DNA from 2 places in the Arthrobacter sp. FX8 genome. Region 1 is predicted to be linked to the other one. Evidence: riboswitches for the same ligand, from Rfam matches in the RefSeq annotation. Region 1 holds a riboswitch; the other holds the start of a gene.
What was found. Region 1 has a riboswitch for glycine ahead of cycA (D-serine/D-alanine/glycine transporter). Riboswitches for the same ligand answer to the same signal wherever they lie in the genome.

Region 1 (15,132 bases):
GCCTCGGAGCCGCGGGGGTCCAGGTAGGCGGGCCGCAGCTTGCCGGTTTGCTCAGCGGCAGGAATTCCAGTGCTGCGCGCTTCCCCAGCCTTCCCTTCGGTGTCCTCTGTGCCCTGGCCGTCCTGCGGCTTATCAGGCCGTGACTGTTCGTCCATCTCGATTCCTCCTTTGGTGGCCGCCTGGTGTGGGCTGCATCTCCTCCAGTCCACCACACCTGGCCCCGCGATGCTGGCCCGCTAGGCGTTGCCCGCGTCTGCCCGCTTGCGGAGTTCCTGACGCACCAGGGCCTGCAGCGCTGGAACGGACGACGACGGGTCCAGGTCGAATGCCTCCCGGAGCCTTTGGGCGAGAATTTCCAGGTCCTCTTCCGGCACGTCCGAAAGGCGGGAAAAGCGCCTGAAGAAGCGTTTGGCTGGGAGGCCCGCCCGCCGTCGGGCGTCCTTGTGGCGGGGTCTGCCCGCCAAGCCGCCTGCGGGATACAGCTGATTTTCCATGGTCGCCGTTCGTAGGAATGCCATGGCCAACTGCATAAGCCGATTTCATAGTACAGCCGCCGCCGGGCCGGGCAAGTGACCCGCATCACTAATTTATGCAGACGCCTGCCAAACTAGCTCCAGCCCAATGCCCTCAGCAGGGCAGCGGTACCGGCCCCGGCGATGACCACCACCAGGAAGGGTGCGCGGAACGACAGCGCGAGTGCGGCCGCGGCAAGCGCCCCCAGCCTGGCGTCAGCCGCGAGTCCCTGGCCCGACACGACGGCGTTCACCACGGTAAGGGAGGCCAGCAGGCCGATGGTCATGGTGCCCGCAACCCGGGATGTGCGCGGGTCCTCGAGGAACCTGGCGGGCACGAAGTAGCCCACGATCTTCCAGGCGTACGCCAGCGCGCAGGCAAGAAGCAGCCAGATCCACAGGCTCATGCGCCTGCCCCCGGATCCGTGCCTTCGCTCCCCTGCGCACCCGGATACGGGCGGCTTGCGTCCTGCTGCCGGCCAGGGTGATGGTCACGGTGTCCGCCATAGGGCTCGACGTCCGGCTCAAGGCCCTCGTCGCGCCGGCCGTGGCTGAACCAGCCCACCAGCGCGGCCACCAGGGCGGCCACCAGGATGGGCACCCCCGCCGGCACAAAAGGAACGGCGACAACGGTGGCCACCGCACACACCACCGCGATGGCAATGGGTTCGCGGCCCTTGCCGCGGCCAGAGCAACGCCAGGAAGGCGGCCACCGCGGCGCCGTCGAGCCCCCATTGCTTGGGATCGCCCAGTCCGCTCCCGGCGAGCGCGCCCACGGCGGTGAAGAGGTTCCACAGCACGTAGACGCCGATCCCTGCAGTCCAGAATCCCCGCCGCTGCTCGGCCGGGTCCGTCTGGCCCGTGCTGGTGGCCGTTGATTCGTCGATGGTCAGCTGCGCGCCGACAAACTTACGCCAGCCGGTGGGCCGCAGCAGTGCGTTCAACTGCATGCCGTAGATGCCGTTGCGCATGCCCAACAGCGTTGCTGCGCTCATTGCGGCGATGCCCGAACCTCCACCTGCCACCACACCAATAAACGCGAACTGCGAACCACCGCTGAAGAGGAGCAGGCTCAGGGCCATGGTCTGCCACAGGTTGAGCCCGGAGGTCACTGCGAGCGCTCCGAAGGACACCCCGTAAAGGCCGGTGGCGATGCTGATGGAAATCCCCACCCTGACCGCCGGCGAGGCCAGGAGTTTCACACCCAGCCTCCAGGTTTGCGTGCCTTTTGGATGGGCTTCCGGAGGCTCCAGGCCCAGAGGATCAACGGTGCCTGGAGCGGCAACCGCACGGTGTGGATCTTCCGCCGGCGGGGCGTACCCTGCGGACCGTAAGCCTTCGCCAGTGCGTCAGCGTGTCCCGCCAGGAATGCGGTAAACATCGCTGTGAGGGCGGTGGCGGTCAGCTTCCGGGTGGGCGGGAGGAGGATTCCGACGGCGGCGGCCAGCTCCAGCAGTCCGCTCACGGCGATCCACTCATCCCGGGACAGGACGGCCAGGGGATGGTTGGGCACAGGATGGTTGGGCACCACAGTGTGGGCCGCACCGGGTTCCGGATCCGGTTCCGCGTCCCGGCGGCAGAGGTAGTCCGGAACGACGTCGCTGTAGAAGCCGGGATCCCTGAAGTGCTTGCCCGCACTGGCCAGCAGGAGGGCTCCCATGGCAGCCGCGGACAGGGTCTGAACGGCGGGGCCCTGAAGGGAAAAGTTCGGTACGGACAAGCCCCTGACTGCAGGACCGGACCAGGGAAGAGGCATGGAACCACTCAATCACAGCCACGGTGGCCGCCAGAAACCGGCCTGTGAGGCAAGGTCCCTCAATTCCAGGCGGGCGGAGAGCTTCCATACGGGGGCGGCGGGGACAGGTAGTCCACCGGCCGGCCCGCGTCCAGCAACGGTGGACCGACGTAGCGGAGCTGCCCGTAGGTGCTGTCCATGGAGTTGTGGCGGGGTCCGGGTAGCTCTGCCGGGCCGTCAGTGACCCCTGGTTCGGTGTCCCCTGCTTCGGTGCCCATTGGAAGGGAAAACAGTTCCTCGGCGGTGCGGGCAAGGGACAGGTGCGCACAGGCACCCATCCCAGCCGCCCGGCGTCGGTCCAGGAGGCGGACGGCCGCCGCAGCCACCCCGTATCCTGTGGCATGGTCCAGCGCCTGGACAGGCAGGGCACCCGGGCGCCACCCGCCGTCGTCATTGTCCTTCCCGTACACGTGCGCGATTCCGCAGGCGGCCTGGACAATGCTGTCAAAACCGCGCATACCGCTCCATGGCCCGGCGCTCCCCCAGCTGTTGAGGGTGACCACCACCAGCCCAGGGTGCGAGGCCAGCAGTTCCCGCGGGTTGAGCCCGAAACGGTCCAGGGCGCCGTGCCGGTAACCCGTGACCACGACGTCGGCGCGGGCCAGGAGCTGCTGGAGGCTGTGCTGGTTCTGCGGAAGCCCCAGATCGGCTTCCGCGCTGCGCTTGCCGAACGCGGTGTCCACGAACTGGTCTTCGATTTCCGGGAAGGCTGGCGGGTCGATCCGCAGGACGTCGGCTCCCAATGCTGCAAGCAGGCGGGTGGCCACCGGCCCTGCAATCACCCGGGTCAGGTCCAGGACCCGCAGCCCCTCCAGCGGCGGTTTGTGGCCGCCACCGATGCCCTCGCCGCCTGCCGTAGTAGCCGCCGCGGCAAAGTCCTGCAGTCCCAGACAGGCCGTGGTGCCGTCGGCATGCTCCACGGCAATCCAGGGTCCGGATCCCGCCGCCCGGCCCATGCCGGACGCAAGCCATTCGTCACGCGTCCTCACGGCCGCAGCGATCCCGCCGTGGCCCTGGATGGCGGCCTCAGCCTCAAGCGCCGCCATGGATCGAAGAGCCTGTTCCGCCCCTTCCGCGGAGGCGGCCCCCAGGGCGCGCAGCAGCCGCTGTTCGTGGTGCGGGTAGTTGGCGTGGAGCCGGATCCAGCCATCGCGGGTCTGCCGGAAGCCCGACAGGGGCGCGAAGCCCTGTGGCTTGCGTCCGGCAATCCGCAGGTGGCCGAAGGAATCGAAGGCAGCCGCGGTAAGCGCCGGCGTAGTGCTGAACCGGCCGGGCGTGCGCGCATACAGGTTCAGCGCTTCCGCCGCGGCTCCCACCGAGTACAGTGCCAGGCCTTCGACGTCGAGGGCGCCGGCCCACCAGCGTCGGGGCGAATACGGGAGCGGATTGACGTGGTGCGCGTCCACGTCCGCCCTACTTTCCCTGCGGAGAGGCTGCGTGGAGCTGGTCCAGGACGCGGGCCGGCACGTTGGTGGTGATCTCGTGGATGCCCAGCTCCTGGCAAAGTGCCACATCCTCCGGGGAGTCCACGGTCCACACCCGGAAGCGCCGCCCGGAGTCCAGCCATCGGCGGATTGTGGCCGGGCGCTCCCTGACGTAGTCGATGCCGGGGCCGGCCATTCCTACTTCCCGGTCGTCCAGGATCCGTTCACCCTCCAGCTGGGTGGCCTTCATGAGGTTGGCGACGGCGCTCCCCGTAATGAGGCCCAGGCCCAGCCCGCCGCGGATCTCATGGATGGTGAGGTCGTCCACCAGTTGGCAGATGTATTGCGGCGGGACGGACTGGAGCAGGTGGCGGACCGAGTCCGGGCTGAAGCTCATGAAGGTCACGGCCACGTTGTCCACGGTGGAGCTTTGCGGGTCCCAGCCCTCGCTGCGGAGCACCTCCAGCACGCGGTCCTCCAGTTTGAGCTGGTAGGGACTGGGATGCTTGAGCTCGATGGCGAGTTTCACCGGGCGGCCCGCCCCGCGGAGGATGTCCAGCAGCTCCGGGAGGGTCAGCAGCTGTTCCGAACGTGCTCCATACTCTTCGGGAATGCGGACCCCCTTCCAGGATGAGAAGTCCAGCTGGTGCAGCTCACGCAGGGTCCGTTCAGCCACCGGCCCGGTCCCGTCCGACGTCCGGTCCAGGTTGGCGTCATGGAGCAGGACCAGGTGCTGGTCCACGGTGAGGTGGACATCGCACTCCACCCCGTCGGCCCCGTCAGCCAATGCCTGCAGGTAGGCGGCCCGGGTGTGTTCGGCGTATGCGCCGCTGGAACCACGATGGGCAAAGACCAGCGGCCGCTGCGGCACTGACTCGTCAATTGTCATGGACACACGGTAGCCGACCGGCCCCCGCCTTCGGGGCTAGGCTTGGCACATGCAGGTGAACTCTGAGGCAACTACTGGGCCAACCACGCAGGATCCCCCGCCGAGGCCGCACAGCAGGTGCGCCCTGGCACTATGGCGGCAGGCGCCGTCGTAAGCCGCCAGCCCGGTGCCGGCGACGCCGAGAAAGCGGCAGCGCTGCGGAAGATGAAGCTGCTGGCGCTGAGCCTGCTGATCGCCATGGCCGTGATTTTTGTCTTTGCGTTCGCGCTGCAGAAGGACTACCCGTGGCTGCAGTATGTGCGCGCGGCGGCCGAGGGCGGAATGGTGGGCGCGCTGGCCGACTGGTTCGCCGTGACGGCCCTGTTCAAGTACCCCATGGGCATCAAGATTCCCCACACCGCCATCATTCCCCGCCGGAAGGACCAGATCGGGGCCTCGCTGGGCGAGTTCGTGGAGACCAATTTCCTCTCCGAGCAGGTGGTCCAGGAGAAGCTGGCCAGCGTCAACATCGCGCGCCGGGCCGGCGTTTGGCTGGCTGGCCCTGGTGGTGCCGAACGCGTGGCCAAGGAGGGAGCTGCCGTTATCCGCGGCGCCTTCAAGGTTTTGAATGACGACGACGTCCAGGCCGTCATCGAGGGCATGGTGCGCAAGCATCTGCTCACCCCGCCGTGGGGACCTCCCGTGGGCAGGCTGGCGGAGCGCATCTTCCATGACGGGCACCATCACACGCTGGTGGACCTGCTGGTGGACCGCGCGGCGGACTGGGTGGATGACAACCACGAAACCGTCACCCGCCTGGTGTCCGACCGCTCCCCCACGTGGGTTCCGCAGTTCGTGGACGGACTGGTGGGCGACAAGGTCTATATCGAGATCCTGAAGTTCGTCCGTGCCGTCCAGGCTGACCCCCGCCACCAGGTGCGGCAGTCAATCGACAAGTACCTCAACGACCTGGCACAGGACCTGCAGCATGACCCCGCGATGATTGCGCGCGCGGAAGACATCAAGGCGCAGGTCCTGGGCGACCCCGAAGTGCGCGAACTGGCCTCGCGGACCTGGGGAACGGTCAAGAACGCGCTGCTGGGCGCCGTGGATGATCCGGACAGCGAACTCACCATCAAGTTCAAGGCTGCGGTGCGCGATTTTGGGTCACGGCTCGTGGACGACCCCGAACTGGCCGGGAAGGTCAACGCATGGATCGGTGACGCCGCCGGGTACCTGGTCCGCACCTACCGTTCGGACATCGCAGGCGTTATTACGGACACCGTGGCGCGGTGGGATGCCGAGGAAACCTCGCAGAAGATCGAGCTCCAGGTGGGTAAGGACCTGCAGTTCATCCGCATCAACGGCACCGTGGTGGGGTCCCTGGCCGGGCTGGGGATTTTCACGGTGGCGCAGCTGGTCTTTGGGTAGTTTTCCGCTGCTGTAGGTCCCGGGTGGACTTGGCGCTGCGCATCTTCCTTTTCGCTCGGGATATTTGGGGTGCGAAAAGGAATGTGCGTGTCGATAAGGCGTACGACGGCGGCACGGAGGGCTGGAGTGACGCTGGAATTGTTGGAAAGAAGTCGGCCCGCCGTACGGCTGCAGGCTCCTACGCGAAGGACTCCAACCCGACGCCTGCATCCTGAAGTCCTGCCCTGATCCGGGCCGCCATTTCTACGGCGTCAGGGGTCCCGCCGTGAATGCACAGGGAGTCGGGCCGTACCGCAATTACGGATCCGTCCACGGCAACCACTTCGCCTTGCGTGGCCAGGCGGACGGCCCGTTCGACCACCGCATCGACGTCGTACAGGACGGCATCGTCCTCGGAGAGCGGCACCAGGCTGCCGTCGGCGAGGTAGGCACGGTCGGCGAAAGCCTCAACGAACACCGGGTGCCCGGCTTCCTTGGCCTGCTTCAGCAGCTCCGAGCCCGGGAAGCCCAGGAACGGAAGGCCTGGATCGTAGGCGTTGACCGCAGCCACTACGGCGGAGGCCTGCTCGGCGTCATGGATCGTGGTGTCGTACAGCGCTCCATGCGCCTTCACATAGTCCACGGAGGCGCCCACGGCATGCGCAACCCCGTCGAGCGCGCCCAGCTGGTACAGCACGTCCCCGAAGAGCTCGTCGAAGCTCATGCCAAGCATGCGGCGCCCGTAGCCGGCCAGGTCCCGGTAGCCCAGGTGCGCACCGACGGTGACATCAAGTTCGTACGCGGCCCTGCAGCTGTCGAGCATGGTGACGGGATCCCCCGCGTGGAGGCCACAGGCTACGTTGGCGCTGGTTGCCAGCTGGAGCATCGCCGGATCGCCTCCCGCGGTCCAGGAGCCGAATGATTGGCCTACGTCAGCGTTGAGATCCAATGATGTTGCCTTCCAGCGTCAGGTTGTCCGGCCCGGCAGCGGAAGTCAGCTCCCCGGGAATGGTGTCCGGCATCGGCCCGAACGCCTCCCGGGCATTCTTGGCCACCGCACGGCCCATCACGAGGTTACCGGCTCCGCCGACAACGGCCCCTATGCCGAACGGGAGGGCCCGCCCGAACAAGGCAGTCCCTTGGCGCTTGAGCAGGTTCTTGAGGAAGGCATGCTGGATCCTCTTCCGGACGCTGCCGAAACCCGGCACCACCATGGATTTGGACAGCGCGTTGCCCCAGGTGTTGGTGGCGCCGCCGGATGCCTGGCCGCTGAGCGTGCCCAGCAGGGCGGTGCCCTCCTCGCCGAGCATGATGGCCATGACCATGGTGCCGGCCTTTTCCGGGTTGGTCAGACGGATGCCGTGCAGTTCAGCCAGCGATGTTGCGTACAGGGCTGTGGCTTCCAGGAAGCCAACGGTGGCGGCTGCGGAAAGTCCCAGCGACGCCACGGTTCCAACGCCGGGGACGACGGCGGTGGCACCCACCAGGGCTCCCCCTCCGGCAACAGCCCGCAGGTAGTCGCGCTCTGCAATGTCCGCCAGCTGCGCGGCCGTCGCCCGCGGATGCCTCTTCTGGAGCCTGCGGATGTAGCCAACCACCAGGGGCCGCTGGATCTGCACTGCTTTCAGGAGCATGTTGTGGACGCCGGGCTTGGGCTTGCCCTCGGCGTCAAACATTGCGTTGTGGGCGGTTTCCTGTGCGATGCGTACTGCGGGGTTGCTGCGCCGGGCCATGGTCACCTTCATTCAAATCGACCTGCAGCGGCTAGGCTGCCGTGCCTTTCCATCCTATGTGGATAGACACTAAGCATGCTTAACTTCCGGGCCGTGGCTTCGTCCGGCGGGCTGCGGCGGCAGGATGCGGTACCTGCACCTCACCGCCGCCGCTGCAACCCGCCGTCGGACGTTACTTCCCGGCCTGCTGGACCTCGCGCCCCGCCGCCCCGGCGTCCTGGCCACCGCTGCGCGCGGCAGTGGCCTGGTCTGCCTGAAGCTCGGCACGGAAGACCTCGAAGCGGGCCAGGTGGGCGGGACGGCGCCGCAGGATGGCCCAAGCCACGCCCAGGATGACGAACCAGATGGGGGTTACCAGCAGTGCAACGAGAGTGTCGGGCTGGGTGGTCAGGGCCCAAAGGACGAAGGCGAAGAATGCGTACACCACCCACACGGCGGGAATGCCACCGGGCATCTTGAACTTCGACGCCGCATGCAGGTGCGGCCGGCGGCGCCGGAAGGAGATGTAGCTGGCGAGGATGATCGACCAGACGAAGACGAAGCAGACCGCAGACACGGTGGTCACCATTTCAAAGGCCATGCCAACATCCTGGCCGGCATACATGAGTACGACGCCGGACAGCAGCAGGACGCAGGACAGGAACAGCGCGTTGCTGGGCACCTTCCTCGTGGAGAGCCGGCTGAAGATACCGGGGGCGTCGCCTTCCTGGGCCAGGCCGAAGACCATGCGGGACGTGGAGTAGATGCCGGAGTTCGCGGAGGACATCGCCGAAGTCAGGACCACCAGGTTCACCACCGTGGCCGCGGCGCCGAGGCCGGCCAGGGAGAACATCCCGATAAAGGGGCTGTGGCCGGCGGCGAACTGGGTCCACGGGGTGACCGCCATCAGGATGACCAGCGCACCGACATAGAAGAGCAGCACGCGGACGGGGATGGCGTTGATGGCCTTGGGCAGCGTGCGCTCGGGGTTCTTGGCCTCGGCGGCGGTGGTTCCCACCAGTTCGATGCCTACGAAGGCGAAGACTGCGATCTGGAATCCGGCCACGAAGCCCATGAACTCATTGGGGAAGAACCCGCCATGGCTCCACAGGTTGGTGAAGCTTGCGGTGCCCGCGTCGCTCTGGAAACCGGTGAAGATCATGAAGAGTCCCACGATGATCAGGGCTGCGATGGCGACGATCTTGATGAGGGCGAACCAGAACTCGGTCTCGCCGAACGCCTTGACGGTGGCGAGGTTCAGCAGGAGCAGGATGCCCACCGTGGCCAGGCCCGGGATCCAAAGTGGCAGCGCCGGCCAAAGTTCCTTTGAGTACCCTGCGATGGCGATGACGTCGGCGATTCCGGTGATCACCCAGCAGAACCAGTACGTCCAGCCGGTGAAGAATCCGGCCCACGGCCCCAGGAGATCGGCGGCGAAATCACTGAAGGACTTGTAGTTCAGGTTGCTGAGCAGCAGTTCACCCATGGCCCGCATGACGAAGAAAAGCATGAAGCCGATGATCATGTATACGAAGATCACGGATGGGCCGGCCGCGGAGATGGTCTTGCCGGAACCCATGAACAGGCCTGTGCCGATCGCGCCGCCGATGGCGATGAGCTGGATATGCCGGTTGGTGAGCTGCCGCTCCAGGTGGGGAGGCTCGCTGCGGGCTGCCGTGGCAGCGCCCGGGGTGCGGGCTGGTTCGCCGTTGGACGTGGGGGGATGAATCGCCATGAGGAACTCCATCGATAAAGCGGCTTTTGGGTGCCGCAAAAGATTTGGTTCCTCCCCGCTCTGTAGTGGACCTGAGAGTTTCCGCAGCAAAAGCCGCTTGCACCGCCGGTGAGCCAGGGTCATGCCCGGCTGCTTTCCAGAGTTGCCTGTCCGCGGCGGTACGTGGGCCTGAGAGTTTCCTGGGGAGGGTTTGCTCCTACGGCGCCTGCTGGATGTACCCGGCAGGGCTCTCCCGCCGCAGGTCGAAGGCGTATTCAGTTGGAAGCCGCAGGCTTTTTGGGCCACGGCCGGTCATGCAATGGGACAGGCGCCGACTGGTGGGCTGCTCCGGATACGCTGAGCCAGCCACCGGCGGCGCCAATCCCGGGGTTCAGTGTGGTGTCCGTCACGATCGAATGTCAAACCCCTCCCGACACAAGCGGGGAAGAACGGCGTCACGTGCCCCTCGAGCCCCGCACGGAAGCCGCCCGATTTGCCACGGACGGGTCTATCCCGGTACCTTGTGAGCCGAATCACCCACATTTGAATAAGCCTTTCGAGCTGTGACGGGAGAGTCCTCCCGGCGAAACACCGGTCAGGCGCCGTAGGAGCAAATCCTCCCCAGGAATCTCTCAGGCCCCCGTACCGTCACGGCGAGGCGACTCTGGAAAGCAATCAGGCTTCTGCCTGGTTCACCGACGGTGCAAGCGGTCCCCTGCCAACAGCAGGCAACGCGGAATCTCTCAGGTCCAATACAGAGCGGGGAGGAACCCATCCCACGCCGTGCCACCTTCGGCCGGCCAGATCTGGAGTTCCTCATGACGATTCATTCGCATCCAACATCGTTTGTTGACCGCCATATCGGCGCGCGCCGCCAGGCCGACATCGACACCATGCTCAAGGCCATCGGCTACGACAGCCTGGATGGCCTGGTTGACGTGGCCGTCCCCGCGCCCATCCGCCAGGAAACTGCGCTCAAGCTGACCGACGCCCTCAGCGAGGTTGAAGTCCTCACGGAACTGCGGAAGCTTGCCGCCAAGAACAAGACGGCAGTCCAGATGATCGGCCAGGGCTACTACGACACCGTGACTCCGCCGGTGATCCGCCGCAACATCCTGGAATCCCCGGCCTGGTACACCGCCTACACGCCCTACCAGCCGGAGATTTCCCAGGGCCGGCTTGAGGCGCTGCTGAACTTCCAGACCATGGTGCAGGACCTGACGGCGCTCCCGGTAGCCAACGCTTCCTTGCTGGACGAGGCAACGGCGGTGGCCGAGGCCGTGCTGCTGATGCGCCGCGCCAACAAGTCCAAGGCAGCGAAGGACGGCAAGACGGTGCTCGACGCCGACTGCCTCCCCCAGACCATCGCCATCGTGCTGGGGCGGGCGGAGGCGCTCGGCTTCGAGGTGGAGGTCGCCGACCTGTCCAAGGGCCTGCCCGACGGCGACATCAACGGCGTCGTGCTGCAGCAGCCCGGGGTCTCCGGCCGCGTGTGGGACCAGTCCGCCGTGATCGCCGCTGCCAAGGACCGGGGCGCGCTGGTCACCGTGGCTGCGGACCTGCTGGCCCTGACACTGATCACACCTCCGGGCGAGCAGGGCGCGGACATTGCCGTCGGCTCCACCCAGCGTTTTGGCGTGCCGCTGTTCTTTGGGGGGCCGCACGCCGCCTACATGGCCGTCCAAAAGGGAATGGAACGTACCCTCCCGGGCAGGATCGTGGGCGTCTCCAAGGACAACGCCGGCACGCCTGCCTACCGGTTGGCCCTGCAGACCCGCGAGCAGCACATCCGCCGCGAGAAGGCCACGTCCAACATCTGCACCGCCCAGGCGCTGCTGGCCATCGTGTCCTCCTTCTACGCCGTTTACCACGGCCCCGACGGCCTGAAGGCAATCGCAGAGACCGTCCACGACAAGGCCAGGGTCCTGGCAACAGCACTCACGTCACTGGGCCGCGAACTGGTCACGGACTCCTTCTTCGACACCCTCACCGTCCGCGTTCCGGGCAAGGCCGCCAAGGTGATCACCGCCGCTGAAGCCCGCGGCATCAACCTGCGCTTCATCGATCCGGACACGGTGGGCGTCTCCGTTGATGAGACGACGACGGCGGCAACACTTTCCGCCGTCGCCGTCGCCTTTGGCGCCGGTCCGGTGGGTGACGCCCAGGGATTCGAACTGCCCGACACCATTGTGCGCACCTCGGCCTACCTGCAGCACCCGGTCTTCAACACGCACCGGTCTGAAACCCAGCTGCTGCGTTACATCCGCAAGCTCTCGGACCGCGACCTGGCGCTGGACCGCACCATGATCCCGCTGGGTTCATGCACCATGAAGCTGAACGCCACGGCCGAGATGGAAGCCATTTCCTGGCCGGAGTTCGCCTCGATCCACCCGTTCGCCCCGGACTCCCAGACCGAAGGCTGGCGCGAACTCATCGCCGGCCTGGAAGCGGACCTCGCCGAGATCACCGGGTATGACCAGGTGTCCATCCAGCCCAACGCGGGCTCGCAGGGCGAACTCGCCGGGCTGCTCGCGATCCGCGGCTACCACCATTCCCGGGGCGAGCAGCAGCGCAACGTCTGCCTGATCCCGGCCTCGGCGCACGGCACCAACGCCGCCTCCGCCGTGCTCGCGGGCATGAAGGTGGTGGTGGTGGCCACGGCTGCCGACGGCACCATCGACCACGACGACCTGACGGCCAAGATCGAGGCCAACAAGGACGTCCTCTCGGCCATCATGATCACGTACCCGTCCACGCACGGCGTGTACGACTCCGATGTCCGCGAAGTCTGTGACGCTGTGCATGCTGCGGGCGGCCAGGTCTACGTTGACGGCGCCAACCTCAACGCACTTGTAGGGCTGGCCCAGCCGGGCCAGTTCGGCGGGGACGTGTCCCACCTGAACCTGCACAAGACCTTCTGCATCCCGCACGGCGGCGGGGGACCCGGCGTCGGGCCCGTTGCCGCCAAGGCGCACCTGGCACCGTTCATGCCGGGCGATGCGAACAAGGCGGCGCACGAAGCCGGGCACGGTGTGGCGATCTCGGCGTCCCGGTTCGGTTCGGCCGGCGTGCTGCCGATTTCCTGGGCCTACGTGAAGCTGATGGGCGGTGAGGGCCTGACCGAGGCCACCAAGTCCGCGCTGCTGGCGGCCAACTACGTCGCGTCCCGCCTGAACGAATACTTCCCGGTCCTCTACACCGGTGAAGGCGGGCTGGTGGCGCACGAGTGCATCCTGGACCTGCGCGAACTCACGGCGAAGACGGGAGTCACGGCCGAGGACGTGGCCAAGCGGCTGATCGACTTCGGTTTCCACGCCCCCACCCTTTCGTTCCCTGTCGCGGGCACGCTGATGGTGGAGCCCACCGAGTCCGAGGACCTGGCCGAGATCGACCGCTTCATCGAGGCCATGATCACCATTCATGGCGAGATCCAGCAGGTGGCCAGCGGCGACATCACCCTGGAGGCATCCCCGGTGCGCAACGCACCCCACACGGCGGCCGCCGTCGTCAGCTCTGGCTGGGACCGCGCCTACCCGCGGGAGCAGGCCGCATTCCCCGTTGCCTCGCTCCGCCAGGACAAGTATTTCCCGCCCGTCGGCCGGATCGACGGCGCCGCCGGCGACCGGAACCTGGTCTGCTCCTGCCCGCCCCTCGAAGCGTTCGAGGACAGCACAGCCGAATTTGAGAACTGAGGACTTCCAATGACTGAGAACTACACCGCTCTTTTCGAGCAGCACAAGAAGGCCGGGGCCTCGTTCACGGACTTCGGCGGGTGGCAGATGCCGCTCAAGTACGAGTCTGAACTCGCGGAACACCATGCCGTGCGCAGGGCGGCCGGCCTGTTCGACCTCTCCCACATGGGCGAGGTCTGGGTGACCGGCCCCGACGCCGCCGCGTTCCTGGACTACGCCCTTGCCGGCAAACTGTCCGCGGTGGCCGTGGGCAAGGCAAAGTACTCGCTGATCTGCAACGCCGATGGCGGCATCATCGACGACCTCATCACCTACCGCCGGCCATCCCCCGAAGAGGGCGTGGACAGGTACCTGGTGGTGCCCAACGCGGGCAACGCCGCAGTGGTGGCCAAGGAACTGCTGGAACGCGCCGCCACCTTCGACGTCACTGTGGAGGACGCCTCCGCCGACACCTCGCTGATCGCCGTCCAGGGACCGAATTCCGAAGCGATCCTCCTGACGCTGGTCCCGGCCGAACAGCACGCACTGCTCACCGGGCTCAAGTACTACGCCGCCGTCGAGGTGGGCATCGCCGTCAACGGTACGGTCCAGGACCTGCTCGTGGCCCGGACCGGCTACACCGGCGAGGACGGCTTCGAGATCTACGTTCCCAACCTGGACGCCCCCGCACTGTGGGAGGCCCTGCTCCAGGCCGGCGAAGGCTCCGGCCTGGTTCCAGCCGGACTGGCCGCACGCGACTCGCTCCGCCTCGAAGCCGGGATGCCGCTCTACGGCAACGAACTCTCCCGCCACGTCAACGCCTACGCGGCCGGCCTGGGCCCCGTGGTGTCGCTGGCGAAGGAGAGCGGCTTCGTAGGCAAGGACGCCCTGGCCGCCGTCAAGGGCGCAGGAGTCGGTTCAAGCATCGGGCAGAAGCTGGTGGGCCTCAAGGGTGCCGGACGCCGCGCTGCCCGCGCCCATTACCCCGTCCTCAAGGACGGCACCCTGGTGGGCGAAGTAACCTCCGGCCAGCCCTCCCCCACCCTGGGATACCCCATCGCCATGGCCTACGTCGACGTCGAATTTGCTGAAGTCGGGACCGTCCTGGACATCGACCTCCGCGGCAAGCCCGAGCGCTTCGAAGTCGTCCCCCTCCCCTTTTACAAGCGCCAGAAGTAAATCGATTTCGCCCAACCACCACAGGTTTTGAAGAGAAGGAAAGTAGACAATGAGCAAAGTTGTTTCTGAACTGAAGTACTCCGCCGAGCACGAGTGGGTTGCTGTTGACGGATCCGGCCCAGCGGGGATCGGGATTTCCGCCGTTGCTGCCGACGCCCTGGGCGACATCGTGTACGTGGACCTCCCCGAGGTCGGCTCCACCGTGACGGCCGGCGAGACCTGCGGCGAGGTGGAATCCACCAAATCCGTCTCCGACCTCTACGCCCCCGTGACCGGTGAGGTCACCGAGATCAACGACGGCGTGGTCACGGACCCCGCCCTGATCAACAGCGATCCCTACGGTGCGGGCTGGCTCTTCAAGGTGGCCGTTACCGAGGAAGGCCCGCTCATGTCGGCAGAGGAATACGCAGCAGCAAACGGCGGCGAGCTGTGAGCGCCCCGGCAGAAGTGGGCGCCTTCGAGCAGGTGGCCTCCCCAAGCCTGAACGCCGACCTGTCCGTCCTGGACCCTGAGGTTGCCGCGAAGATTGACGACGAGCTTGGCCGCCAGCGCGACGGCCTGGAGATGATCGCGTCCGAGAACCACACGGCCGCTGCGGTCATGCAGGCCCAGGGCTCGGTCCTGACCAACAAGTACGCCGAAGGCTACCCCGGCAAGCGCTACTACGGCGGCTGCGAGCACGTGGACGTCATCGAGCAACTCGCCATCGACCGGGTCAAGGACCTCTTCGGCGCCGGGTTCGCCAACGTCCAACCACACTCCGGTGCACAGGCCAACGCCTCCGTCATGCACGCCCTGATCAAGCCCGGCGACACCATCATGGGCCTCAACCTGGCGCACGGCGGCC
Region 2 (15,132 bases), 400 kb from region 1:
ATTCAAGGGGTGACCTTCTTCTGGACTCTTCGCGGCCTGGTGGGCGCGCGATGGGCGGGCGGTGTTCGGGGCGGCCGGCACGCGGGCGTGCTGGTCCGGCGGGGGTCGCGGGAGCTTTGCGGGTCTGGCGGCTGCAGGTCAGTAGAACTGCTGGCCGGTCCGTGCGGTTTCAATCCGGCGGAAGATCTTTTCGCCGCCTTTGACCCAAAGCCGGTGCCGCAGCGGGGACAGGACGTAGTCGTGGCAGCCCACGAAGTCGGTCACTGTCTTGGTGAAGCTGGTCTTGAACATGCCCATTCCGTAAAGGTTGTGGGTCTTGTCCTTGATGCGCGCAGCTGGAGGCGTGCCGCAGAAGTCGTACTCGGTGCAGCCGAGTTCCTGCATCCGGCGGATGGCCGCCCACTGGACCAGGTGCGAGTCACCGTACTGTTTGCGGTTCTGGGTGGAACCGCCGTCCTTGTAGGTTGCCTTGGCACCGTAGTTGATGACGAATGCGCCCACGCTGGGCTTTCCGTCCTCGTAGGTGAAGAAGAAGTTGCCCTGGCCGCGGTTGCTGAACTCATCCCAGAACTGTGCGTAGTAATCGTAGCTGCGCAGGGGCATGGATCCCTTGGCGCTGACGGTGTTGACCATCAGGTCGTACAGGGCGCGGTAGGTTTCAGGTCCGGGTTCCTGCCGGACCACCTGGCAGCCTTCGCGTTCGGCACGCCGGATGGCATTGCGGGCGCGCGAGGAGATGGCTTTGAATACTGCCTCTTCGGAGCCGGAGATATCCAGCAGGGCGGTGGAGTCGTTGGACTGGATATTGGGCGCTTTCACCAGGTTGGCCGCGCGGAGTTCCTTCTGCACCTCGTCGGAGTCGATAATGTCCGGTTCCACTTTGATGGTGAAGACATTCAGCTTCCTGCCGCGGACAAACGCGGCAACGGATTCAAGGACGGGGCCGAGGTCCGCTGCATCGGCCAGGTCGGGGCCCTTGATCAGGTACCACAACCGTCCCAGGACGGGGAAGCTCTTCTCCAGCACCAGGTTGTAGCTGGAGTTTCCGGGGCTTTCCAGCACCAGGAACCGGACTTTCCAGCCGCTTCCGTTCTTGACCGATGCATAGGCGGCGGACTGCAGCATATTGCCGCCGTTCGGATTGGCCGTGACGTGCTTGTCCCAGTTTTCAATTTCCTCGGCGGTGGCAAAACGTGCGGTGAATTGTCGCAAGGGGGCCTTGTCCAATCGGGTCTGTGCGCGGTTTCGGTAGTTCTGGGTGCGTGCGGACATGCAGCCTCAAGTCTAAAGCCTGATGTGCTTCCGGCTTTTCGCCGCCTTGCAGGGCATGCGGGCCAGCGGGGTTCAGGATGCCCGCTTGACGCCGCTGTTGGCGGTCAACAAGGGTGTAGGCATGAGGCCGGATGGGGAAGAGACTACAGCCCGCACGGGGAGCGACGGACAGCCCTACAGCGCCGGGGTGCAGGTGGCCGCGCTTATCGGATTCCTGGTGGCGTCACTGTTGGTGGCGGCGCTGGGCGGCCTGGCCTCGGCGGCCAATGTCTCCGGCTGGTACGCCACCGCTGACAAGGCGCCCTGGTCCCCGCCCAACGGCGTGTTTGGTCCCGTCTGGACCGTCCTCTATGCGGCAATGGCTGTCGCAGCGTGGCTGGTCTGGCGCCGGCGGACCAGCAGGACACGTCCGGCAATGGCCGCCTACGCCGTCCAGCTGGTCCTCAATCTTGCCTGGACCCCCGCGTTTTTCGCCCTTTACCCCGCCCTTGGCACGCCGGCCCTGTGGCTGGGGCTGGCCATCATCCTTGCCCTGATCGCCGCCGTCGCAGTAACCGTTGTGTATTTTGGTCCCATCAGCCGCACGGCCGGGCTGCTCCTGCTGCCCTACGTGTCATGGCTGGTGTTTGCGGCCAGCCTGAACTGGTGGGCCGCGGCGCATAACTAAGCGATGGTCTCCGCGTGGCCTGTGGCGTCGCGTTGCCAGGTGGGGGTCAGCATTCGACGACGTTGACGGCGAGGCCGCCCATGGCGGTTTCTTTGTATTTGGAGGACATGTCCTTGCCGGTTTCGCGCATGGTGATGATGACTTCGTCCAAGGACACGCGGTGGGTGCCGTCGCCCCAGAGCGCCATTTTCGCGGCGTTGATCGCTTTCGCGGCCGCGATCGCGTTCCGTTCGATGCAGGGGACCTGGACCAGCCCGCCGATCGGGTCGCAGGTCAGGCCCAGGTTGTGTTCCATCGCGATTTCCGCGGCGTTCTCCACCTGCGCCGGGGTCCCGCCCATGACCTCGGCCAGGCCCGCGGCCGCCATCGAGGACGCCGACCCCACCTCGCCCTGGCAGCCGACTTCGGCCCCGGAGATCGAGGCCTGTTCCTTGTACAGCACCCCCACCGCGCCCGCGGCCAGCAGGAACCGCACCACCACAGCGTCCCGGTCCTCCTGGGTGGCCTTGTCCATGCCCGGGGCGAAATGCAGGGCGTAGAACAGCACCGCGGGGATGATCCCGGCCGCCCCGTTCGTCGGGGCGGTGACCACCCGCCCGCCGGAGGCGTTCTCCTCGTTCACCGCCAACGCCACCAAATTAACCCACTCCTGCCAATACCTGGCATCGAACGGGCCCGCGTCCCACGCCGCATCCGTCTCCTCGACCGGGCCGCCCGCGGATTCCTTCTTCAACCGGTCGTACCAGTCAGGGCGCGGCGGCGGACCTTCAACCCGCCCGGCAGCACCCCTTCCCGCCTCAACGAGGCGGCCACGCAGCCCTCCATCACCGACCAGATCTGCAGCAACCCCGCCCGGATCTGCTCCTCGTCCCGGGAGACTTTTTCGTTCACGAGCATCACGTCGGCGATGCCCAACCCGGTCACCGCGCAGTGCCCCAGCAGCTCCGCCGCGGTCCGGAACGGCAGCGGCAGCTCCTGTTTGGACGCGTCCAGTTCCTGCTGCGCCGCGTCCTCCTCGCCCTCCCGGACGATGAACCCGCCACCCACCGAGAAAAACGTCGCCGCATGCAGCACCTCCCCGGCCGCATCAGTGACCGTGAACGTCATCCCGTTCGTGTGCCGCGGCAACACCGTCAACGGCCGCAGCACCATATCCTTCACCCCGTACGGCAAGGCCACAGCACCGGCCAGGTTCAGCACCCCGGTCTCCGCGATCGAGGCCAACCGCTCCTCCACCTCGGCGGGCAGGATCAACTCCGGATGGAACCCCTCCAACCCCAACAAAACGGCGGTCATCGTCCCATGCCCATGACCCGTCGCCGCCAACGACCCATACAAATCAACCCGCAACCCCGCCACATCACCCAGGACACCCAGGCCCTTGAGCTCCTCAGCGAACACCGCAGCAGCCCTCATCGGCCCCACAGTATGCGAAGACGAAGGCCCAATCCCGATCGAAAACAGGTCAAAGACACCAACAGCCATAACGGGGTATTTCCTAACTAAATCTGGTTCGGTTGCCGCTCAACCCACTTCCTGTACGTCCTGTCAGCCTCGACACACCGGTCCATGCGCACCAGGGGCCGGCAGAGCCGGACCCGAAGCCCGGCCACGGTGCGGTACAGGGCTTACTTTTGGCGTTTGTAGAACGGGAGGTCGACGACTTCGAATGGCTCCGCCTTGCCACGGAGGTCCACGTCGAGGGCGGTGCCGGGTGCCGAGTATTCGACGTCGACGTAGGCCATGGCGATGGGGTAGCCAAGGGTGGGCGACGGCTGGCCGGAGGTGACTTCGCCAACCGTGGCGCCGTCCTTGAGGACGGGATAGTGCGCGCGTCCGGCGCGGCGGCCCTGGCCTTTGAGCCCCACGAGGCGGCGGCCGGAGGTGCTGCCGGCTCCGGCTTCCTTTTGGCGGCCAGGGCGGCTTTGCCGACGAAGTCGCCTTCCTTGGAGAGCGCGACGACGGGGCCGAGGCCGGCGGCGAACGGGTCGCCCTGCAGGGACAGTTCGTTGCCGTACAGGGGCATTCCCGCTTCGAGGCGCAGGGAGTCACGGGAGGCGAGGCCTGCCGGGGTCAGTTCCCTGTCGTCGGCGACGGCGATCAGTGACTGCCACAGCGCGGGGGCATCGTCGTTGCCCACGAAGATTTCGAACCCGTCCTCACCCGTGTACCCGGTGCGCGCAAGCAGGAGTTCCTTTCCGGCGCCGCCTACCAGGAGCGGCACGCTGACGGCGGCGTAGTACTTGAGCTCGGTGACCAGTGCGTGCTGCGCGGCCGGGACCAGGCGCAGCAGGAGTTCCTGGGCCTTGGGGCCCTGGACGGCGATCAGCGACGTGCGGGCTGAGGCATCCTCCACTACAACATCGAACCCGGCGGCCCGTTCCTGCAGGGCTGCGGCGACCACGGCGGCGTTGCCCGCGTTGGGCACCACCAGGAAGACGTCGGTACCATCCTGTGCGGAGGGGCGGCGGTACGTGATGAGGTCGTCGATGATACCGCCGTCCTCGTTGCAGATCAGCGAGTACTTGGCCTTGCCCACGGCCATGGCGGAGATCTTTCCCACCAGGGCGTAGTCCAGGAAGGCTGCGGCATCCGGGCCGGTCACCCAGACCTCGCCCATGTGGGAAAGGTCGAACAGGCCGGCAGCCTTGCGGACGGCGTGGTGTTCAGCAAGCTCCGAGCTGTACTTCAGCGGCATCTGCCACCCGCCGAAGTCCGTGAAGGAAGCTCCAAGCTTCTTGTGCTCGTCGTAAAGCGCGGTGTATTTCTCGGTCATGGCGCCGGTCCTTAGTTTTCGAAGTCTTCCAGCGGCGGGCAGGAGCAGATCAGGTTCCGGTCACCTGCGGCGCCGTCGATCCTGCCCACGGGCGGGAAGTACTTGTCCTGCTTGTGGTGGGCAGGGAAGGCCGCCTGCTCGCGGGGGTAGGCGCGGTCCCAGTCAGAGCTGACGACGGCGGCCGCCGTGTGCGGTGCGCGGCGCAGCGGTGAGTCCGCCACGGCAAAGTCGCCATTGGCCACCTGGTCGATTTCCTTGCGGATGCTGATCATGGCCTCGATGAAGCGGTCGATCTCCGCCAGGTCCTCGGACTCGGTGGGCTCCACCATCAGCGTGCCCGCCACCGGGAAGGACAGGGTGGGGGCGTGGAAACCGAAGTCGATCAGCCGCTTGGCCACGTCCTCGGCCGTGACTCCCGTCTTCGCCGTGAGTTCGCGCAGGTCCAGGATGCACTCGTGCGCCACCAGCCCGCCTTCACCGGTGTAGAGGACCGGGAAGTATTCGTTCAGGCGGGACGCGACGTAGTTGGCCGCCAGCAGCGCGGACTTGGTGGCCTCGGTCAGGCCCTCACCGCCCATCAGCTTCACGTAGGCCCAGGAAATCGGCAGCACGCCGGCCGAACCGAACCGGGACGCCGAGATCGCCACACCGTGCCCGGCTTCGTGCGCCGCCTTGTTCGCGTCGCCCGGCATGAACGGTGCCAGGTGCGCCTTGGCGGCAACGGGCCCGACGCCGGGTCCCCCGCCGCCGTGCGGGATGCAGAAGGTCTTGTGCAGGTTCAGGTGGGACACGTCCCCGCCGAACTGGCCCGGCTGGGCCAGCCCTACCAGGGCGTTGAGGTTGGCGCCGTCGATGTAGACCTGGCCGCCCGCGGCGTGCACAGCGTCACAGACTTCGCGGACATCCCCATCGTAGACACCGTGGGTGGAGGGGTAGGTGATCATGATGCAGGACAGGACGTCCTTGTTGGCCTCGATCTTGGCCGTCAGGTCGTCGTGGTCGATGGTGCCGTCGGCAGCCGTGGCCACGACGACCACCTTCATGCCCGCGAGCACGGCGGAGGCGGCGTTGGTGCCGTGCGCCGAGGCCGGGATCAGGCACACGTTGCGCTGCTGCTCGCCCCGGGAATGGTGGTAGCCGCGGATCGCGAGCAACCCGGCGAGTTCGCCCTGCGAGCCCGCGTTGGGCTGGATGGACACCTGGTCATACCCGGTGATCGTGGTCAGGTCCGCTTCCAGGCCGGCGATGAGTTCGCGCCAGCCTTCGGTCTGGGAGTCCGGGGCGAACGGGTGGATCGAGGCGAACTCCGGCCAGGAAATGGCTTCCATCTCGGCCGTGGCGTTCAGCTTCATCGTGCATGAACCCAGCGGGATCATGGTGCGGTCCAGCGCCAGGTCGCGGTCCGAGAGCTTGCGGATGTAACGCAGCAGCTGGGTTTCAGACCGGTGCGTGTTGAAGACCGGGTGCTGCAGGTAGTCGGAGGAACGCTCGCCGGCGGCCTCCAGCCCAAAGCCCTGGCCCTCGCCCTGGACCTCGGCAACCGTGGCGCCAAAGACGTCGGCAACCTGGGCGACGATGGCCGCCGTCGTGGTTTCATCGAGGGCGATGCCTACGGTGTCGGCGTCGACGCTGCGCAGGTTGATGCCCCGCGCCTCGGCGTCGGCGATGATGCCAGCAGCCCGTCCGGGGACCCGGACCGTAAGGGTGTCGAAGAAGCTCGTGTGCAGCACCTCGACGCCGGCGGCCGCAAGCGAGGCCGCCAGGCTACGGGCGTGGCGGTGCGCCGTTTGGGCAATCGCCTTCAGTCCGTCGGGGCCGTGGTAAACGGCGTACATGGACGCAACGATGGCCAGCAGCGCCTGGGCGGTGCAGATGTTGGACGTGGCCTTCTCGCGGCGGATGTGCTGCTCGCGGGTCTGCAGGGCCAACCGGTAGGCAGGCGTGCCGGCGTCGTCCTTTGACACCCCAACCAGGCGGCCAGGCAAGGAACGCTCCAGGCCTTTGCGGACAGCCATGTAGGCGGCATGGGGGCCGCCGAAGAACAGCGGCACGCCAAAACGCTGGGCTGAGCCGACGGCAATGTCCGCGCCCTGCTCGCCCGGAGGTGTGATCAGTGTCAGGGCCAGCAGGTCCGCAGCCACGGTGACCAGCGCGCCCCGGTCCTTCGCTGCAGAGATCACCGCGGACTGGTCCCACACGCGGCCGGAAGCGCCGGGCTGCTGCAGCACGATCCCGTTGATGTCGCCCTCGGGCAGGCCCTTGGACAGGTCGGCGACCTCCACCTCGAAGCCGAGCGCCTCCGCACGCCCCAGCACGATGGCGATGGTCTGCGGCAGCACGTCGATGTCCAGGACGGTCTTGCCGTCTGCCGCGGGCTTGGTCTTGTTGGCGCGGCGCATCAGCAGCACGGCCTCGGCCACGGCCGTTGCTTCATCCAGCAGCGAAGCGTTGGCGATGGGCAGGCCCACAAGGTCCTGCACCATGGTCTGGAAGTTCAGCAGCGCCTCAAGCCGGCCCTGGGAAATCTCCGGCTGGTAGGGCGTGTAGGCGGTGTACCAGGCCGGGGATTCCAGGATGTTGCGGCGGATCACCGGTGGAGTCACGGTGTCGTAGTAGCCCTGGCCGATCAGCTGCACCGCCGTCTTGTTCTTGGCGGCAAGCTTCCGCAGTTCCGTGAGGACTTCAACCTCACTGAGGGCGTCCTGCAGGCGAAGGGCGGTGTCCTGGCGGATGACCTTGGGAACCGCGGTGTCCACAAGGGAATCGACCGAGTCGTAGCCTACGGCTTTGAGCATGGTGTCGACGTCGGCCTGGCGGCGCGCGCCGATATGGCGGTCTACGAAAGTGGTGGAGGCTGGGGTAACCGACACGAAGGAACTCCATTTACTCAGGCGGCGAAGGGTACGCCACAGCTATTCGGGTTCCTCCCCGCTCTGTATTGGACCTGAGAGTTTCCGCGTTCCCTGCCTGGGCAGGACCCGCTTGCACCGTCGGTGAGCACAACAGTCCCTACCTCTCCAAAAGAGAATAAGACTGCCTGCTGCTTTCCAGAGGTGCCTCGCCGCGGCGGTACGGGGGCCTGCGAGATTCCTGGGGAGGATTTGCTCCTACGGCGCCTGCCTGTACTTCCGGCAGAACTCTCCCGCCGCAGATCAAAGGCTATTCATTTGTTGGATCATGAAGGCCGGTGACAGCCCTCACAACTTTCTATTGTCCTACGCGGCAACCCCTCCCGGCAAATGACGGAGCTACCTGCGGAGCCGTTCCAGCGCGGCCAGGAGTTCCTCCACGTCAGCGGCCGCTCCCCCAGCCGGCGCAGGGGCCACGGACAGCATGGCGTTGAAGTACAGGCCGTCCCCCATATAGAGGACTGCCTTGGCCAGCCCAGGTCCCACATCCGCAGCAATTTCGTCCAGCCAGCGCTGCTGGATGGCCGCGAAGCGGCGCCGCGTCTCCTCGTGGGCCACCTCTGCAAGCCGGGTGGCGGCCACGATGGCACGGTCCAAAGGGGTATCCGCCCAGACCGAGGAACGGATGAAGTAGGCCGCGGCGCCTTCAGCTGCCGACGCCATGGCATCGGCATCCTCGCTCGCCAGGCCCTCCAGGCGGTCAAGCAACACGGCAATCAGGGCTTCCTTGTTGGGAAAGTGGTAGAGGAGGCCGCCTTTGGATACGCCGGCCTTGCGAGCCACGGCATCGAGGGTGGCCGCCCGCTCACCCACTTCAATCAGCAGGGACTCGAAGGCGTCAAGGACCGCGTCACGGGCAACAGGCTTTCGGGGCATGCCCTCCATCATGCCCTCCCCCGTGCAGGAATGAGGAAAACCATCGCATTTTTAAACTATACCGTCCGGACGGTATAGTTATCTCATGACCACTTCCATCGAGAGTTCGGCAACCGGGCAGGCAAGCAGCACTTCCGTGCGTCCTCCGTGGCGCGACTGGCTGGCGCTGGGGCTCCTGATGTTTCCCGTGCTGCTGGTGGCGGTGGACAACACCGCACTGACGTTCGCGCTGCCGGCCATCGCCCGGGCCCTGGAACCCACGGGCGTGCAGCTGCTGTGGATCGTTGACGCCTACCCCCTGGTGCTGGCCGGGCTGCTGGTATCAATGGGAAGCCTCGGCGACCGGATTGGGCGGCGGAGGCTGCTCATCCTTGGCAGCATCGGCTTTGCCGCGCTGTCCGTTGCGACGGCTTTTGCGCCCGCGCCGGAATGGCTCATCGCCGGCCGCGCCGCCCTGGGATTCTTCGGCGCCATGCTGATGCCGTCCACCTTGTCGCTGATCCGCAACATTTTCCCCGAGCCCAATCGCCGCAGGCTGGCCGTCGCCATCTGGGCCGCCGGATTCTCCGGCGGCGCGGCCCTGGGTCCGATCTTCGGCGGCTGGCTGGTGGAGCACTTCTGGTGGGGTGCCGTCTTCCTGGTGGCGGTCCCCCTCATGCTCCCCCTGCTGGCGTTTGGACCGGCCCTCATCCCGGAATCGAAGGATCCGGCACCCGGCAAGGTGGACATCCCCAGCATCCTGCTCTCCATGCTGGTCATGGTGCCCGTTGTCTACGGGATCAAGGCAGTTGCCACCGAAGGTCCAGGGGCGGCAGGTCTGGGCGCCATCGCTTTCGGCCTGGCCATGGGGGCGGTGTTCGTGCAGCGGCAGCAGCGGCTGGCGCACCCCTGCTGGACATGTCCCTGTTCCGGAACAGGGTGTTCAGCATGGCCATCAGCGCCAACATCCTTGCCTTGTTCTCCTTCAACGGCTTCATCCTGTTCCTCGCCCAGCACCTCCAACTCCTCGAGGGAATGACGCCGTCCGCAGCCGGCGTTGCCATGATCCCGGCACTGGCCGCCACGGTGGTGGCCGGCCTGGTGGTGGTGCCGCTGGTCCGCAAGGTCCGCCCGGGATACGTGGTGGCTGCGGGGTTGGCGTTCAGTGCCACCGGCTACACCATGGTGGCATTCGGGAATCACGACGGCGGCCCCTCGCTGCTGCTGGCAGCCCTGCTGGTCCTTGCACTGGGCGTGGGTACGGCCGAAACCATCTCCAACGACCTCATCCTCGGGTCCGCGCCGCCGGAGAAGTCAGGCGCTGCCGCGGCAATCTCCGAGACCGGCTACGAGGTGGGGTCGCTGCTGGGCACGGCGGTACTGGGCTCCATCCTGACGGCGTCCTACCAGCAGAACCTGCGGCTGCCCGCAGGCCTTGACGGCATGCTGCCCGGCTCCTCCCTGCACAGCGCGAGGGAAACACTTGCCGGCGCAGTGGAAGCAGCAAACCTGCTGCCCGCTTCCCTATCGGACACCGTCCGGGACGCTGCGGCGTCAGCGTTTGATTCCGGCGTGCACATCACTGCGGCAATTGGGCTGGTACTGATGGCGACGGCGGCAGTCCTCGCCGCCGTCGTGCTGCGGAAGGTGCCGAAAGCGGCCTGACCAAGCGAAACAAAAAGGGCGCCTGGTACCGGATCAATTCCGATACCAGGCGCCCAAAGGGTCCAGGCGGGTGGCTGCCGGCTACTTGGAGTCGGCGGCTGTGACCTTGGCGGTCGGCTTCATGTTTTCAGCCTGCACCATCCAGGCAAACTGCTCCAGCCGGGCAATGAACTCGTGCAGGAGGTCCGCGGAGGTGGGATCCTCCTCGTCCACCTCGTCATGGACTTTGCGCATGGTGCCCACGGCGGCTTCCATGGCGGCAACGATCCGCTCGATGGCATCCGTAGTGCTGATCAGCCCCTCAGGGAACTGGGCCAGGCTGGTGGTTTCGGCAACGGTGGAGCTGCGGCCGTCCGGGAGTGCATGCAGGGCGCGCATTCGTTCGGCTGTGTCGTCGGCGAACTGGCGGGCAGCGTCGACGATCTCATCAAGCTGCAGGTGCAGGTCGCGGAAGTTGGTGCCCACGATGTTCCAGTGCGCCTGCTTGCCCTGGACGTGCAGTTCGATCAGGTCGGCCAGGACAGCCTGCAGATTGTTGGTCAGTGTCGGTGAAGCTTTCATGCGTCCTCCTCAAGTGGTCCAATACGGCCGACGCTACCAGCCGAGCACCTAGCGGCGGCAGGGCTTTCGGCAATTTCTCAGTGAGCTTACTAATTTGGAAAGGAAGTCATAAACGAATGTGATTCATATTGCGTCTTGCATCACAGGTCCGGCACCCCCATACTAAATGAACGCCATTCATATAGTGACCTCCGTCTCACAGCCTTCCAGAAAGTGGTGCCATGACAGAGACAATCCGCACCAGTACGGCCAAACCCGGTCCGCACGCCCACGCCCCGTCCGCGGACGGCGTCAGCGCCAAAGGCCTCAAGGGCGGGCAGCTCGGGCTCCTCGCCGTCGTCGTCCTGGGCATTTCAACCATCGCCCCCGCCTACACCCTCACCAGCGCACTCGGACCCACCGTCAATGAAGCCGGACTCCAGTTGCCAGTCATCTTCCTGATCGGGTTCATCCCCATGATCCTGGTCTCGCTCGCCTACCGGGAGCTCAATGCCGACTCCCCGGACAGCGGCACAACCTTCACCTGGGTGACCAAGGCCTTCGGCCCCTGGGTCGGCTGGATGGGCGGCTGGGGCCTGCTGGCCGCCAACATCATCGTGCTGTCCAACCTGGCCGGCGTCGCCGTCGACTTCTTCTACCTCTTCCTGTCCCAGCTCACCGGCTCACCGGAACTGGCAGACCTGGCCGGCAACAAAGCGTTGAACGTCCTGACCTGCTTCGTGTTCGTGGCGCTGGCTGTTTGGGTCAGCTACCGCGGGCTGCACACCACCAAGGTGGTGCAGTACGGCCTGGTGGGCTTCCAGCTTCTGGTCCTGGGCCTGTTCGTCGCCATGGCCTTCGCCAACTGGTCCACGTCCGAAACGGCCATCCCGTTCAGCTGGGACTGGTTCGACGTCACGAAGATCGAGACGTTCGGCCAGATTGCCGCCGGCATCTCGCTGTCGATCTTCGTGTACTGGGGCTGGGATGTGTGCCTAACGGTCAACGAGGAAACAGCGAACGGCCAGAAGACGGCCGGACTGGCCGGCACCCTGACCGCCGTCATCGTCCTGGCCATCTACCTCCTGGTCAGCATCGCCACCATGATGTTCGCCGGCGTCGGGGACACCGGCAACGGCCTGAACAACGCCGACAACCAAGAGAACATCTTCACGGCCCTGGCCTCCCCCATCATGGGCCCCTTCGCCATCCTGATGTCCCTCGCCGTGCTGTCCAGTTCCGCGGCCTCCCTCCAGTCCACGTTCATGTCGCCGTCCCGAAGCCTGCTGGCCATGGCGCACTACGGCGCCCTGCCTGAACCGTTCAGCCGGATCAGCAGGAAGTTCGCGACGCCGGGCTACGCCACCATCGCCGCCGGCATCCTGTCCGCCGGGTTCTACGCGGTGATGCACGTGGTCAGCGAAAACGTCCTGAATGACACCATCCTGGCCCTGGGTCTGATGATCTGCTTCTACTACGGCCTCACCGCGCTGGCCTGCACCTGGTACTTCCGCCACAGCCTGTTCAACAGCACCCGCCACTTCCTGCTGCGGCTGGTATGCCCGGTGGTGGGCGGCGTGGGCCTGTTCGTGGTGTTCGTCCAGACCGCCGTGGACAGCCTGGCGCCGGAGTTCGGCAGTGGTTCCGAGGTCTTCGGCGTGGGCCTGGTGTTCATCCTGGGCATCGGCATCCTGGCCCTGGGCGCCGTCGTCATGCTGGTCATGTCCCGCACGCACCCCGGCTTCTTCCGCGGCGAAACCCTCAAGCGGGACACCCCCGCGCTGGTAGTGCCGGAATAGATCGCTGGAGGCCGCCACAACGCTGCCTGAACGAAAAGGTGCCGTGCCCCCATCAGGGGCACGGCACCTTTTTCGTTTTCACCAGTAGTGCGCCACGTCGATCACCAGGCGCGAGCCCGGGCCGGGACCGGCCAGGGTGAAGACCCGGAACGGCAGGCGGGCCCGGACGCCCAGACCGAGGCTTGTGTACCCCTCGAAGCTTCCGGCCGAAACCACCTGGCGGAACGTCTGGTAGCCGGCCACGTTGCTGAGTTCAGCCTTGTCCGCCGGGTTGTAGGTGGGGTTGCCGTTCTGGTCGTAGGACGGCGCCTTGATGCTGATATGCAGGCGCGCGCCGCCCCGTACCGGGATGACGGCCCCGGAGCCTTCCTGCTCAATCCGCGGCACATACTGCACCGTGTAGGACACGGCGGGCCCGTTGAGGTCCACCACCAGCCGGTCGAAGCAGTAGTGCTGCCCGGTCCGGACATTGGTGACCGATGCGGTCCCCGTATCCTGCCCGGTCTTCGCAAGGGAGCCCCATGTGAGGCCGCAGTAGGGCGCCGCCGAGGCGGGCGCCTGGACCACGATTCCCAGCCCGGAAGCCAACAGGATTGCCGCGAGCCAGGTGAGGAACTTCTTCATAGCAGTGCCATCCACGACTAAAGACCATTGGATGCTTCCAGCGTAGGAGTGTCCGGACCGGGAAACGAGGGGGCATTTTGATAACGACGGCGTCCGGGGACAAAGCAGCGCCGGCCACCTCGGGGAGGTGGCCGGCGCCGGCAAAAATCAGGAAGACACTCAGCCTTCGCAGTCGCGGCAGTACTTCAGGCCGTCCTTTTCACGGGCAACCTGGGAGCGGTGCCGGACCAGGAAGCACGACGAGCAGGTGAACTCATCGGACTGCTCGGGAACCACAATGACGGTCAGTTCCTCATTGGACAGATCGGCGCCGGGCAGGTCGATGCCTTCAGCGGTGTCGTTCTCGTCGACATCGATAACCGCGGTCTGCGCGTTGCCGCCCCGTGACGCCTGGAGGGCCTCGAGAGAGTCGGCCGGCGACTCTTCTTCCTGCTTGCGTGGAGCATCGTAATCGGTAGCCATAGCGTGTTCACTTTCGTTGCTGCGCAGCGCCATTTCAGGCACCTCAGTGCAGCAGTTTAGGGCATTATCGCGCTACCGTCGCAATAGTGTGGCTAAGCAGACATTCTGCCGCTTCCGCCGGCTGTTCCTGCATGCCCGGACCGGGCCTGGTCGGCACCGAGGGACACTCCGCTCAAGGCCGGAAGCCAGCCCCACCGGGTGGCGTCGGCCATGGCGCCGGCGGCACTGGACTCGGATTCGTAGGTGAAGGTGTCCAGCAGCCAGTCGCGGAGCCGGATGAGCAGGGTAGCCGTCATGCACTGAAAACTACGCAGCGATTGTTGTGGCCACGTTTCGCGCCGGTCTCCCCGGATTAAATCAGCTGCCGGCAGGATCTCCGGCCGGATTCGGCAGGCGGGTTCTTAGGCGGGCGGTGCCGTGCTGCTGCGCAGGACGAGTTCCGGCTCCACGACAAGTGTCCGGGGTCCTTCCGCGCCGCTGAACGCCGTCAACATCATCTGCATGCACCGCCGGCCCAGTTCCTCGAAATCCTGCCGGACCACCGTCAGCGGCGGACTGAAATAGCCGGCCTCGGGCTGGTCGTCGAAGCCCACCACGGACACGTCCTGCGGCACTTTGATGCCGGCCTCGGTCAGGGCGCGCAGGACTCCCAGGGCCATCTGGTCGTTGCCCACGAAGAGGGCGGTGGCCCGGCGGGTGGCCGCGATCCGCCGGCCGATGGCGTAGCCGCTGCCGGCGCTCCAGTCACCTTCGATGATCAGGTCCGCCTCGAGTCCTGCGGAGGCAAGGGTGGACCGCCAGCCGTCGGCACGCGCCACGGCATCGATCCAGTCCTGCGGGCCCGCGACGTGCCCGATCCTGACGTGCCCCTGCCCAATGAGGTGCCGCACGGCGAGTTCGGCCCCGCGGCGCTGGTCCACCCTGACGCCGCCAACAGTGTCATTCCCCTCGGGTCCAACGGCCACCACCGGGACCCCGATGGGAAGTTCCGCCAGGGCGGCCAGCGTCTCAAGGTGCGGAACGATCACCACGATGCCGTCCACCGACTGGTCCAGGAAGTGCCTGACGGCGTCCAGGATCGCGTCCCGGCTGACCTCCCGCAACGCGGCGACGCTGACGAAATATCCGGCGTCCCTCGCAGCGCGTTCCACGCCCAGCAATGTATTGGCAGGACCGTACTGGGAGAGCTCGCTGCCCAGGACCCCTATGGTCTGCGAGCGCCGGGTGACCAGGCTCCGGGCTGCGGTGTTGCGGCGGTAGCCGAGCCGGGCTATCACCGCTTCCACTTTTTCCCGCGTCCCCGGGCTCACGTTGGGGTGGTTGTTGACCACCCGTGACACGGTCTGGTGTGAGACCCCGGCCAGCTCCGCCACGTCCTCAAGCCTCGGCAGCCGGCGTGGTTTGCCGTGCGTCACGGGTTTGTTGTCCGTGGCGGGCGCCGGGAGCTCAGCCGTGCCATTGGATCAGATCCCGCCTGCCAGCTTGTAGTAGGCGGCGTTCCAGTTCAGGTCCTTCTTGAACTGCCGGATGGTGGTGTCGTGGTCAATGGTCAGCAGTTCGGTT

Region 2: linked by a shared signal. The riboswitch ahead of gcvP (aminomethyl-transferring glycine dehydrogenase) and the one ahead of cycA (D-serine/D-alanine/glycine transporter) in region 1 are both predicted to bind glycine.

What each region holds. Positions count from the first base shown of each region.
Region 1 is NZ_CP113505.1:4,286,266-4,301,397, reverse strand. Features, by position in the region: gene OUO20_RS20210 (hypothetical protein) at 1-155, opposite strand, end outside; gene OUO20_RS20205 (hypothetical protein) at 237-374, opposite strand; gene OUO20_RS20200 (AzlD domain-containing protein) at 608-919, opposite strand; partial or broken gene OUO20_RS20195 (AzlC family ABC transporter permease) at 916-1,714, opposite strand; gene OUO20_RS20190 (DoxX family protein) at 1,711-2,268, opposite strand; gene OUO20_RS20185 (CoA transferase) at 2,328-3,713, opposite strand; gene OUO20_RS20180 (glycerophosphodiester phosphodiesterase) at 3,721-4,620, opposite strand; gene OUO20_RS20175 (DUF445 domain-containing protein) at 4,753-6,030, shown strand; gene OUO20_RS20170 (LamB/YcsF family protein) at 6,209-6,958, opposite strand; gene OUO20_RS20165 (hypothetical protein) at 6,942-7,742, opposite strand; gene cycA (D-serine/D-alanine/glycine transporter) at 7,915-9,456, opposite strand; glycine riboswitch at 9,507-9,602, opposite strand; glycine riboswitch at 9,603-9,701, opposite strand; glycine riboswitch at 9,993-10,093, shown strand; gene gcvP (aminomethyl-transferring glycine dehydrogenase) at 10,254-13,127, shown strand; gene gcvT (glycine cleavage system aminomethyltransferase GcvT) at 13,137-14,285, shown strand; gene gcvH (glycine cleavage system protein GcvH) at 14,335-14,718, shown strand; gene glyA (serine hydroxymethyltransferase) at 14,715-15,132, shown strand, end outside.
Region 2 is NZ_CP113505.1:135,573-150,704, reverse strand. Features, by position in the region: gene OUO20_RS00640 (peptidoglycan bridge formation glycyltransferase FemA/FemB family protein) at 1-6, opposite strand, end outside; gene OUO20_RS00635 (lipid II:glycine glycyltransferase FemX) at 139-1,272, opposite strand; gene OUO20_RS00630 (TspO/MBR family protein) at 1,394-1,939, shown strand; partial or broken gene OUO20_RS00625 (L-serine ammonia-lyase) at 1,986-3,424, opposite strand; partial or broken gene gcvT (glycine cleavage system aminomethyltransferase GcvT) at 3,568-4,715, opposite strand; gene gcvP (aminomethyl-transferring glycine dehydrogenase) at 4,727-7,585, opposite strand; glycine riboswitch at 7,639-7,746, opposite strand; glycine riboswitch at 7,773-7,870, opposite strand; gene OUO20_RS00610 (TetR/AcrR family transcriptional regulator) at 7,964-8,500, opposite strand; partial or broken gene OUO20_RS00605 (MFS transporter) at 8,586-10,144, shown strand; gene OUO20_RS00600 (Dps family protein) at 10,226-10,705, opposite strand; gene OUO20_RS00595 (APC family permease) at 10,927-12,483, shown strand; gene OUO20_RS00590 (AMIN-like domain-containing (lipo)protein) at 12,562-13,107, opposite strand; gene OUO20_RS00585 (DUF4193 domain-containing protein) at 13,267-13,569, opposite strand; gene OUO20_RS00580 (hypothetical protein) at 13,662-13,865, opposite strand; gene OUO20_RS00575 (LacI family DNA-binding transcriptional regulator) at 13,971-14,984, opposite strand; gene araA (L-arabinose isomerase) at 15,033-15,132, opposite strand, start outside.